3 regions of the Neobacillus sp. PVCKKU3 genome follow, and region 2 is predicted to be linked to each of the others. Evidence: riboswitches for the same ligand, from Rfam matches in the RefSeq annotation. Region 2 holds a riboswitch; each other region holds the start of a gene.
The links. A riboswitch is a leader RNA that binds a small molecule or an ion and turns the genes downstream of it on or off. The one in region 2 is predicted to bind cobalamin.
Positions count from the first base shown of each region.

Region 1: it holds a riboswitch for cobalamin, as region 2 does, so the genes downstream of both, ACNQGS_RS25870 (prenyltransferase/squalene oxidase repeat-containing protein) here and ACNQGS_RS18455 (ribonucleoside-diphosphate reductase subunit alpha) in region 2, are expected to answer to the same signal.
Region 3: it holds a riboswitch for cobalamin, as region 2 does, so the genes downstream of both, ACNQGS_RS19875 (ABC transporter substrate-binding protein) here and ACNQGS_RS18455 (ribonucleoside-diphosphate reductase subunit alpha) in region 2, are expected to answer to the same signal.

Region 1 covers NZ_JBLVQN010000054.1:33,828-38,059, forward strand. The annotation lists gene ACNQGS_RS25860 (bifunctional 3,4-dihydroxy-2-butanone-4-phosphate synthase/GTP cyclohydrolase II) at 1-1,029, shown strand, start outside; gene ribH (6,7-dimethyl-8-ribityllumazine synthase) at 1,048-1,515, shown strand; cobalamin riboswitch at 1,653-1,845, shown strand; gene ACNQGS_RS25870 (prenyltransferase/squalene oxidase repeat-containing protein) at 1,982-3,277, shown strand; gene ACNQGS_RS25875 (DUF4430 domain-containing protein) at 3,280-3,948, shown strand; gene ACNQGS_RS25880 (ECF transporter S component) at 3,948-4,232, shown strand, end outside.
Region 2 covers NZ_JBLVQN010000028.1:29,886-34,117, reverse strand. The annotation lists gene ACNQGS_RS18455 (ribonucleoside-diphosphate reductase subunit alpha) at 1-1,511, opposite strand, end outside; cobalamin riboswitch at 1,652-1,851, opposite strand; gene ACNQGS_RS18450 (OsmC family protein) at 1,938-2,390, opposite strand; gene ACNQGS_RS18445 (cysteine hydrolase family protein) at 2,675-3,208, opposite strand; gene ACNQGS_RS18440 (LLM class flavin-dependent oxidoreductase) at 3,338-4,232, opposite strand, start outside.
Region 3 covers NZ_JBLVQN010000032.1:15,683-19,914, reverse strand. The annotation lists gene ACNQGS_RS19885 (heme ABC transporter ATP-binding protein) at 1-227, opposite strand, end outside; gene ACNQGS_RS19880 (FecCD family ABC transporter permease) at 231-1,271, opposite strand; gene ACNQGS_RS19875 (ABC transporter substrate-binding protein) at 1,268-2,248, opposite strand; cobalamin riboswitch at 2,417-2,606, opposite strand; gene ACNQGS_RS19870 (hydantoinase B/oxoprolinase family protein) at 2,855-4,232, opposite strand, start outside.

The DNA.
Region 1 (4,232 bases), on a different contig from region 2:
TGTGTTCCGATTGAGGAAGAATTAGCAAAAAAATTGGATTTAATGCCGATGGTAGCGAACAATACCGACCCGCATGGGACTGCTTTTACAGTCAGCATTGATCATAAAAATTCTACAACAGGTATTTCGGCCTTTGAACGGTCTGCGACAATCATGAATTTGATTGATCCTCAGTCAAAAGCTGCCGATTTTAAACGTCCTGGCCATGTTTTTCCGCTTATCGCTAAAAAAGGCGGCGTCCTTAGAAGAACAGGTCACACAGAAGCAGCAGTTGATCTTGCAAACCTATCTGGAGCCAAGCCTGCTGGCGTTATTTGTGAAATCATGAATGAAGACGGGACGATGGCCCGGGTACCACAGCTAAGAAAAATCGCCGATAAGCTGGGCCTGAAAATGATTACAATCAAAGATCTGATTGAATACCGAAATCAAAAGGATAAATTGGTAAAGCGGGAAGTGGAAATCAAGTTGCCGACTGAATATGGCGATTTTAAAGCAATCGGGTATTCAAATATGGTAGACGACAAAGAGCATGTTGCTCTCATTAAAGGTGAAATTGACCCGGAGAAGCCAATTCTGGTCAGGGTTCATTCGGAATGCTTAACGGGTGATGTTTTTGGGTCTTACCGCTGTGACTGCGGTCCGCAGCTCCACGCCGCCCTAATGCAGATTGAACAAGCCGGAAATGGTGTGCTGTTGTATATGCGCCAGGAAGGCAGAGGCATTGGCCTCCTTAACAAAATGAAGGCCTATCAGCTTCAGGAACAAGGCTATGATACGGTAGAGGCAAATGAAAAACTCGGCTTTAAGCCTGATTTAAGGGATTATGGAATTGGTGCACAAATTTTAAGAGATCTTGGCATCAGAAAAATGATGTTATTAACGAATAATCCGCGTAAAATTAAGGGCCTAAAGGGCTACGACCTGGAAGTCGTCGAGCGGGTACCGCTGCAAATGGAAATGAGACCCGAAAATGAAAGCTATTTAAAAACCAAACATGATAAATTAGGCCATCTGCTTCATTATTAAAAATACGGAGGAATAGAAATGGGACATATTTTTGAAGGAAATTTAGTTGGTACAGGACTGAAAGTCGGAATCGTAGTAGGACGTTTTAATGAATTTATTACAAGCAAATTATTGTCTGGGGCGCAGGATGCTTTAAAGCGCCATGGAGTGAATGAATCTGATGTGGATGTCGCGTGGGTTCCAGGCGCATTTGAGATTCCATTAATAGCTAAAAAAATGGCAGACAGCAAAAAATATGATGCAGTTATCACCCTAGGTACAGTTATCCGTGGTTCCACACCACATTTTGATTTCGTGTGTAATGAAGTCGCTAAAGGAGTATCCCGCATCACGCTTGATACTGGCATTCCGGTTATTTTTGGGGTATTAACCACAGATTCAATCGAGCAGGCAATCGAGCGGGCAGGTACAAAAGCAGGCAACAAAGGCTGGGATGCTGCTTCTGGCGCCATCGAAATGGCCAACCTAACAAGAAATTTTGAATAACAGAAGGCCAAGGGGGCACCTTTTTTGGGTTGCTCCTTGCTTGTTTAATTCCATAAATTGATTTATAAAAAAGAAAGCAAAAACAAAAACATGTACAAATGAACCCGACTTTTACTATAATAATAACAGCATAAAAAAATAATCTTTAAAAAACAGGTGCTAAAGTCTTAAAACAAGACTCTTAGCTTAATAGGGAAGTTGGTTAAAAGCCAACGCGGTCCCGCCACTGTAAATGGGAGCAACCTATAAGATGTCACTGTCTTAATAGATGGGAAGACATAGGAAGCAATGACCATGAGCCAGGAAACCTGCCTGTTTTTAAACACAAATGCCTACGTGGATAGGAGCGTGTTAAGCAGGAAACGTCACTCGTTTGTTACTTAGCATACATAACACCTCCTCCTAACTGATAGGAGGATTTTTTTATGCCAATTTTGGTGTAAAGATAGAAAGGGAGAGAGAAAAAATGAGAAAAGCAACAAAATTGATGGTAATTGTGGGTGTACTGGCGCTGGCGGTACCTTACAATACTTATGCAGCTGAGGATGTCAGCACCGAGATTGCCTCTACTGCTGAACACGTTCAGGCTGGAGAGCTAAATTCAGATTGGCTGGCTATTACGCTTTCAAAAGCAGGGAAATTGACCGCAGCGAACAAACAAGACTATTTAATGAAGCTGAAAAGCAGGGTAAATGGAACTGATTTAAAAGGAACGGAGCTTCATAAAACAATCTTAGCTATTCGTGCATTAGGGGCAGATCCTGCTAATTTTGAGGGGCAAGACTTAATAAAAAAGGCTTATAGTGATACATCCCTGACCGCATTTACTGCCTATGTATATGCCTTAATTGCATTAGATAGTGCAGATTACACTATCCCAACTGATGCTTTATGGACAAAGGATAAACTTATCGACAAGATTACAACTATGGATTCAACCGCCGGTGGCTGGAACTGGGATGGATCAACAAGTAAACAAGCAGATCCGGATACAACTGGAATGGTGCTAACTGCATTAGGCAAGCATAAGTCAGATGTTGTTGTCAAAGCAGACATCAATAGTGCCGTTACTTATTTAAAAACGGTTGAAACGGCAAATGGCGGTTTTGATAATTGGGGAGAAAACTCATCTTCAACTGCCCAGGTTGTAATTGGACTTTCCTCTATTGGTGTGGACCCGACTTCGACTGAATTCACTAAGGATGGAAAAAATCCTGTTAACCATCTATTTACCTATGAAATAGGAAATGGCGGCTATAAATGGATGAAATCCGAAACTGCAGAGAATAGTTTTGCAACAGAGCAAGTTTTCCAAGCTTTAGTGGCATACGATAAGTTTAAAAGCGGTGATCAGCTCTTTAGCTTTCCATACCAAGCTAAAGAGGAGCCTGCACCATCACAACCATCTACATCTGCTCCAACACCAACAGTAGTAAACAACAATAATTATGTGACTGTTACGCCGACAACAGACGTTTCAAAATTGCCTGTCTCAGAGTCCACGAAAGAGGTAATTAGAGAAATCATTACAAACAATAATGCTGGCACAGCTGGAGCTGCAGGAAATACATCTTCACAGCCGCAAGTGATTGTCGTCCAGCAACCTGCCGCGGTTCAAACAGCAGCGGGTGAACCCAAAGTTGAGGTAAAAGTTGAAAAAGAAAGTGGTACCATCAATTCCAATAACCTTAAGGTAGGAGGCACTACCGCATTTATTGGGGCACTGGCTTTAATTCTTAGAAGAAAGTTCTTGGGGGTGTAACCATGAAAGGCTGGCAGAAAATCATCGGTGATATTGCATCATGGCTTTTGGTTATCGGCGGGATTGGCTATGCTTTATATGGCTATACTCCGGGCAAAACGATTACAACGACAACAACCACCCCTCAAGTTAAACAAGTTCAGCATAATCAGCAAACTGCTGCGGAAACTGTAAAGAATGTGGAAGGGATTGTTTCCAATGCTGAAGCAACGTCATCTGATACCGCTGGAAAGAATTCAACAGTAAAAGTAATAACTACTCAGCCTGTAAAACAAACTTCAACGGTAACGCAGCAGCCAGCGGGCAGTACGGCACCAGCATCTGCACCGGTCGAAGAAAAAAAGCAAGACTCAGTAACTGTTTCAGTAAAGACGCCTGATGGCTATTTAATTGCACCGCGGTCAGTTAAAATAAACGATCAAACGAGAGCAGCTGATGTTTTAAAACAAGTCTGTCAGGAGGCCGGCATAAAGCTGGAAACTACCGGTTCAGGTGCCATGCTATATACAAAAGGTATTGGCGGATGGCGTGAATTTGACAAAGGGCCTTACAGCGGATGGAGCTACAGAATAAATGGAGTCAAAGGAGACCGCTCATCCGGCGTAAAGGATGTTAATCCTGGCGACACATTAGAGTGGAATTATGTTGTCGATTATAGGGAGGACAAGTGATGGAGAGCGTTCTTTCCATATTTAGGCCCAGGGTACGGAACCTTTTAACGTTAAGAAACATGACCTTGATGGCGTGTTTAGCAACCTTGAGTATTGTTGGCAGGATTTATATGGGGATGATTCCAAACGTCCAGCCATCAACGGTTATAATAATTTGCTCTGCCTTGATTTATGGAGTAAGGTTTGGATTGATTATTGCAGTTCTGACAGTCTTGGGTTCAAACCTGGTGTTGGGCTTTGGTCCTTTTGTTGTGATGCAGCTGATAGCATGGGGAGCAGTTGCC
Region 2 (4,232 bases):
GCCGGTACCGCTTTTGCGAGATTGATGGACGAAAGATTACAGACAACAAAATCGCCAGGTTTTCGAACAATCACGACGTTTCCATCCTGATCCTGGTATTCGTTAACAATTTTTGTGGCTGACATATTTTGCGTGATTTCCGTACAAAGGTTGCTGCAGAAAATCGAGGTACGGCCCTTCCCTAATAGATGTTTATTGGGATTTTGCCGGTTGACCTCGTCCCGGTAAAACATATACGGCGTCCCCGTTTCCAATTGCACCATCATGATTCGCGCCATAATATCCATAGCCCTATACGTTTTTCGCGGCAGTAACGGATGGTTAACAGCCTCTTCATATTTATCCCTAAAATATTTCCGGTCAATTTCATCGTAAAAATCCTCTAGCCCTAGGGGATTTCCATTCGCATCTTTCCAGCCCATCACCTGTTTCACTTGATGAGGACAAAAGGTATGCCACTCGCCGATGCTTCTGCCATTCCCATCGGTCTCCTGCAGTTTTTCCATAAAAAGATCCGGCACGCAGACACCTGTAAAAATATCATGTGCTTTCCGGCGTTCGTCCCCATTGTTCGTTTTCAAATCCAGGAAACCGTTCATTAGATCCTTGTGAAACAAATCCAAGTAAACAGCAATTGCCCCCTGGCGCTGGCCTAATTGATCAACACTGACGGCCGTATCGTTGACCAATTTAACCCATGGTACGACACCGGAGGAATTACCCTTGAACTTTTTAATGTCTGAGCCTAATGCCCTCACCTTTCCAAAGTAAATCCCAATCCCGCCGCCATCTTTGCTTAACCGGGCAATGTCCCAGTTATTTAAATAGATGCCATCAAGGGAATCGTCCACCGTATCAATGAAGCAGGAGGACAGCTGGCCAAAGCTTTTTCCGGCATTCGCCAAGGTGGGGGTGGCGACAGTCATATATAAATTACTCAATGCCCAGTAAGCTTCTTTTACCAGTTTTATCCTCACGCCCCTTTTCTCGTATTTCATGATTGTCATAGCAATGATCATGAAACGTTCCTGCGGTAGTTCGAAAATGTTCCGATTATGGTCCCGGGCAAGATAACGGTCTGCCAATAGGAATAACCCTATGTAATTAAATAACTCATCCCGCTCAGGATTAATCTCTTTCGCTAATTCCTCTATTTCCTCTTTCGTATATAGATTTAATAGGTCACTAGAATAAATCCCTATACTACTTAAATGTATAATTAAGCTGTGTAGATCCCCATATTTTAGTGAAGAATCATAGCCTCTATTCTCTGCTGCATTAATATAGAGTTCATACAGATATAAGCGGGCCGCAACAAAAGTCCAATCCGGCTGGTCCATTGCAATTTTGTTGACTGCATATAATAATCCCTTCTGATTTGCCTCCAATGCTGACCCATCCAGCTCCATGATTTGTTTTTGCAGCTCCATCGTATCCACTCCGTATTTATCGGATGCCTGCCTAATCGTCTCAAATACTTCCTTTATTTCTGTCTTAACCTGTGTGGTCATGTCACTTTCCTCCTAAAAAAATAAAAAATCCGCTCCGGCGAGAACCGAGCGGATGAAACGAGCACACAACAAAAGGGAATAACGAGGCCATGTCTTCCTTATGTTGCCGTCGTTTCCTCTTCTCAATCCCCGAAGAAGTTGAAACATCTTAAGAAAGACAGGTCTCCTGACTTATGCATCACTCTACTCTAAGCCCTTCCCGTATAAGCACCTATTTTCATAAGCATTCTTATACAGTGGTTTGCTCATTTCGTCAGCATTTACAGTTGCGGGGGCAGTTCCGGCATCACACCGGATTCCCTATTAAGCCGTGTTCGGCATCTTCCCTTAAGGCTAACACAATATATAGTTTTCAACTTTACAAATCGAACAGCATATAGAAAAACTAATATCAATATTAGTACATGCCCATTTTTGGGTCAAGTATTATTTTCCATCAACAACAACATTTGGCTCAAGTGAAAAATTGATGCTCGGCCGCAATGTTTGCGAAATAAAGCAAGCTTTTTCAGCTCGAACTGCAATCTCTTGCAATTTTTCTGGAGAGATTCCAGAGTCACTACTAATATAAAAAACTGGGCGATGGATAATTTGTTTAAACTTCAATTTACCGTCCTCTCTGTCGACTACACCCTCAGAAACAACCTCGAGTTTTTCTACCTCAATTTTTCGATTCCCCAGCATCGCCCCTAGTGTAATCATATAACAATTATTGGAAGATGAAATAAGCAGCTCCTCTGGATTTGAACCGATTCCTGGACCCTCCATATCCGCCGGTGCCGAAACAGCGATATCAAGACCACCGTTTGTCTGAATATGCCCCTTCCCATTCCGATCTCCCTGCCAGGTGCCATTTACTTTAAAGTGAAAACTTTCCATTTTGCAAATACCCCTTTATCATTTTTTATGAAACCATCCTTATTAACCTTTCAACAAAAATTCCGAAAACCCTGCAAAAAATAACAAAAAGGAATCTTACATTTTCCAATGTAAAATTCCTCCATTCTTCCCTTTAATGTGCATGGTGATTATGATGGCGGTGGAACATTTGATGATTAGAATCCACTGCCATGATCAAAACTCCCAAGCCCATCTCCACAATCCCAACAATCAGAAAAATCGGCAATGTTTAGCGAGACATTCGTCCGCAAAAAGTTCTTAATTTAAAAGATAACCTCATCCGCCTTTACAATGGCAACCTGATGTTCAGGAGTTTTCACCCCTCTTAGTGTACTATTATGGAGATTTATTATTTGCTCGGCAGTATAAACTCCGTCAACGGTGGTATGACCATCCTCAACTAATGTAACATCAAAACCTTGTGATAAGGCCGCACGGCAAGTCGTATCAATGCAGAATTCCGTTCTAACTCCGACCACAACAAGGTGAGTCACACCGCGATTTTGCAACTCTTCTTGTAATTCCGTTTGATAAAAAGAATCTGCCGCCCGTTTATGGATCACAATATCCTGCTCGCGTGGAGTAATCCCAGGAGCAAACTGCCAAAACTGTGTTCCCCTTGCCAGCAAATCCCCCTTCGGACCTTCAAACTGTATATAAAAGACAGGGACATTTTCTCTTTCCGCCTTAGCAATCATCTTTTGTATTACGGAAAACGTTTCATCCTGTTTATAAGTCCCCCAAAGCGGACCTAACTGAACGTCAATAACCAGTAATGATGATTTTCCTTCTCTCATTAATCCATTCCCCTTTCAGCGAATTTTTTAATTGCCCCCTACTAATTTTACATCTAATTCCCTTAAAATCCGTACAAATAAGATAATAAAAAAGCGCAAATATCCTGCAAGATATTTGCGCTTTTCTTTCTATTTCCCGTCCACAATTTCCTTTAATATCTCATACGACCGTTTTTGTTTTTCAACATCATAAATATAGGTAACAGCCATAAGTTCATCCACATTATATTTTTCCTGAAATGCTGACAACTGCTCCCGGACGGTCTCTTTACTTCCCAACATCGTCATTCTCGACATGGACATTACCATTTCCTTCTCCATTGGAGTCCAAATTTGATCCATATTTTCAACAGGTGGCTGCAATGGCATGCGGGAACCGCGAACAACGTTTAGGGAAAATTGCCGCATCGTAGTTGATAAGAAACTTGCTTCTTCGTCCGTTTCAGCAGTAACTACGTTTAAACAAACCATCATGTATGGCTTATCCAAATACTCTGACGGCTGGAATCGGCTGCGATATATCGAAATCGCCTCCTCCATATATCTTGGCGCAAAATGGGAGGCAAAAACATATGGCAAACCTAAGCTTGCAGCAAGATAGGCGGAATCAGTTGAAGATCCCAGGATGTAAATTGGGATCCCAGTCCCTGCCCCAGGATATGCCCGCACATAACCTTGCTGGTCTTCTGGTCCAAAATACGTTTGCAACGCTTTAACATCTTCAGGAAACGTAAAAACAGAATCATTTTTCGAACGTCTTAGTGCATTTGCTGTCATCATGTCTGTTCCAGGCGCGCGGCCGAGTCCAAGTTCAACCCGCCCCGGATAAATGGTTGCCATCGTTCCGAATTGTTCAGCAACTACCAAAGGGGAGTGGTTCGGGAGCATAATCCCGCCCGAGCCCACGCTAATTTCATTTGTATGTTCTAAGGTATGTTTTATTAAAATGGCAGTTGCAGAACTGACCAGCGTCGGGGTGTTGTGGTGTTCCGCAATCCAATAACGTTTATATCCCATTTTTTCA
Region 3 (4,232 bases), on a different contig from region 2:
TTTGCTAATTCCTTGCGGGTATAAAGTTCAATCTGTTTCCCATTTAATTCAATTCTTCCGGTCGTCGCACGATCCACTCCCGACAATAGCTTTAGCAATGTAGACTTGCCGCTTCCGTTTGGTCCAATGATCCCCAAGCATTCTCCACGTTTGACAGAAAAACTAATTTCATCAAGCACAGACTGGTTATCAAACCGTTTACTTAAGCTTTCCACTTCAATAAGCATCCATCAACTTCCCCCTGTCATTTGCTTGCTTCTACGAAGTAAGTACGCAAAGAATGGAGCGCCAAGAAATGCGGTCACAACCCCGAGCGGAATCTCCGTTGGGCTAAGTAAGGTACGGGCAATCGTATCTGCCCAAAGGACATATATGGCACCGAATATCACGGACAATGGCAGTAATAATCGGTAATCCGGCCCAACTATAAGCCTCACTAAGTGTGGAACGACAAGTCCGACAAAACCAATCGTTCCTACGATTGATACTGCGGCAGCGGTGATTAGGGTGGAAACGACCAACACCACTAGCCGTGTACGTTTAATGTTGACACCTAAATGTGCTGCCTGCCGCTCTCCTAATGCAAACAAATTTAATGTACGTCCATATGACAGCAACACCACGATTCCAATTGCTAAATAAGGCATGAGTACAAAGGTAAATGACCAACCTCTTAGGGCTAAACTCCCCATCAGCCAAAAGACGATTTCATTCACCACTTGATCGGACATTGACACCATAAAGGAAACAAGTGACCCTAGAAAAGCAGAAACGACAACCCCAGATAAAATGATGGTTTCTAGTTTAAATTTGCCATGTACATTTGCTAAACGGAGTACAACAAGTAAACTAATCAGCCCTGTCACAAATGCAACCAGTGGTATCGTCCAATTACCAAATAAACTAGTATGATACCCGAATAAAATGATGAAAGCAGCACCTACCGCTGACCCAGATGCTACCCCTAATGTATACGGATCTGCTAACGGGTTGCGTAACACTCCTTGAAAGCCAGCACCAGCAAGTGATAAGCACGCCCCAACAAGAATGGCAAGAAAAACCCGTGGCAAACGAACTTTTAAAATGATTTGCTCAGCTGATTCAGGCCAGTTGGAATCTATGAGACTATGTAAAAAAGGCAGCTGGTGTAAGAGAATTCCCCAAACTTGCGAAAGCGGCAGATTAGCAGAACCAAGCGATAAACTAATGACCCCTGAGAAAAGAAGGAGAACGAAACCCGCTCCCCCCCATATTGCTAATCTTCTTTTCATTTCTTAAACGATTCCGGATAAATGGCTTCAGCGATTTGCTTCAGTGCATCTGTTATTCTCGGTCCAGGTCTGGACATAATATTTCCTTCGATCCCCGTCAGTCGACCTTCTTGAATAGCTGTAATCTTATCCCAGCCGCTTCTAGATTTAATTAATTCCTCTAGCGGTTTGCCAGACTTATCATCAACAACATTTGCGGAGTAGAGAATGACATCCGGGTTGTCCTGAATGATCTTCTCTTCATTGATGGCATTCCAGCCTTTCATATCTGAGGCAATATTAACGCCGCCAGCCATCGTAATCAGTTCATCCATAAATTCACCCTTGCCAACCGTCCAACCTGGAGAAAATTCAATATAGACTTTTTTCTTATCTTCTTCCTTAATTTTTGCAGCAGCTTCTGTTACTGTGCGAATATCCACCTTCATTTGTGCCACGAGTTCTTCTGCTTTTTCCTGAGTATCTGTAATGATACCAATTTGGATAATATTATTTAAAATATCCTCCATCTTTTTAGGCTCAGTTTTATATAACTTAAGGTCTAAACCACGAAATTTTTCAGCAATATCATCCTTCATTGAAATGCCACCGATTACTAAATCCGGATTAGCCGCTATAATGGCTTCCTCATTTGGCTTTGTCACCCCGCCTACTTTTGGCTTTGCCACTGCTTCTTTAGGGTAATCATCAAAATCAGATACACCGTAAATTTTATCGCCTAGGCCTAGAGCGAAAAGAATTTCTGTCTCCGATGGAGAGGTAGATACAATACGTTCCGGCGCCTTATCAAAAGTTATTTCAGTACCCGTCGCATCCTTCACTGTAAGCGGGTAAACGGTTGCTTTGTCCGTTACCTCTTTCGTTGCTGTTTCGGATTTTTGGTTTTTATCTGCACCTGAAGAATCTTTTGTTGTCCCACATGCGCTGATCGTCACCATCATTACTACAGTCAAAATTAATGCCAAAAACTTTCTCATTACTCAATTCTCTTCCCTTCGTTTATAGTTCGAGATGAGCTTGATATCTTGAAGTCTTTCCCATAACAACGAAAAAGCCCTGCTTCCATTCGGAAACAGGGCGCGCGAAAATCAGAAAAAATAAACATATTTATACTGATTATGCCGATCCTTTTCCGCGAAGGATTTCGTTGGCAAGCTTAATAGGCAGGTTTCCTGGCTTACGGGTAACATGACTTCCTCTCCTTCCCATTCCTTAGCTGGAACAGTGGTATTGCGAGGTTATCCCCGAATAACAGTGGCGGGACCGCGCCGGATTCACACCGGCTTCCCTTTTAACCTTATCCAATGATAAGGCACCTACTAGCTATGTCAGATTCAATTGGTCAAGCAAATTACTCAACTAGTATTATAGCAAATACTTCATGAGAAGCAAATATTTGGTTTAGGGATCAAGGAAAAGACCATGCTTACTAATTAAGAAAGGGGGGCACATTTACTTCCTTCTATCATCGATTTGGGGAAAGATATTCCTAATTAAATTAACATAATATAATTATTGATTTAAGAAATAACGACTAACTGAGTCCAGTAAGCTGAACTCAGTTTGTAGTAACTATCTAATGATTAGTTTGTGAGGACATAATCGTTAAATTCTTTAACTTCTTCCGTTAACACGTCTTGTTGCAGCAAGGTGCCGCAGGAAGGACAAATTGCTTCGTGTAGTTCAGCCTTCCCAGATTCCCGGGGCTGGACATAAATCCCCAGTTCAGACATCGTTTCCACTAAATCAGCTTTTCGCTGTACGGCTCCTTCCTTCCAGTTCATATTGCTTTCGGACAGTTCATGATCGCAGAAGTTACAAGAAACTAATTTTTTGCCTGCTTTATGGACAAATTTTAACGGAACCTTTAATTTCTCCTGTTCAGAGACCTCAACTTCAGGATTCCGGCCGATCCGGTCACGACGAATGGAGCGGCGTTTTTCATGGCTTGCCTCTAAGTCAACTCTTCGTTCAGATGCATTCCAGATTACTCCATACGCTTTTTCAGCCAGATCAGGGGTAATATATTCATCCTGTAAATCTTTTTCCACTATCGCAATCGGACGCAATAACGGATCTCCGATTCCGGCCCCACCGCCTGTCACTTGCTTAAACACTGCCTTTGGTCCAAGAGGCATTCCGGCAATATGGTTGGGAAGGGTCGTATAATTGGTAAGCTCATTAGGAATTGGCAGACGTCCATGTTCAGCAATGAACTGGTTGATATCAAATTCATCAATCTTATTAAAAGAACTCGTTCCACCCGGGTATCCGCCCAGAGTGCCATGTGCAGGCATTTCGGCACAGGCGTTTTCAATGGTACCGAGTAATCCTTGATTGTTGTACGGCATCCAGGCATAATCCATTCCCTGACCGCCGCGATGATATCCGGGACCTCCGGAATTCACGTTAATTTTTCGGTAAAAATAAAACATCGGGTACAGCCCTTCATTTGTTTCCACATCAGGAATTCCATTATTCTGCTGCATTTCAAATGCGCCAATATCCAGTCCATCGCAGGTAGCCTGGGCACCCACACCGCCAGAACCGCAATCAAATGCAGGAAACGCTGTATACTGGCCATATTGATCCAACCCGACCCAAGAATTCCCCGGCCAATTGTTGTGACCAATCGCAGCAACCCGGTTCCTAAGCCAAGGATTTTCGCTGAGCTGCAACGCTTTAAAAATTCCCTCGTAAAAAGCTTTACCCGCTTTTCCTGTTGTTTCCATGTGCCCGCACGAAACAGGAGCCGGGATCACAGGGTTTACAATCGTTCCAGGCGGTCCGAGTTCAATTGTGAGCGGTCGCAGCATTCCTGCATTGACCGGGATATCACAGCCAATGGTCATCGCAATGACGCCATACAATCCTCCATAAATAGCACCTGGTCCCGCATTGATAAACCCATCTGCCTGTGGGGAGGATCCACTTAAATCAACATGGAGGTGATCTTCTTCC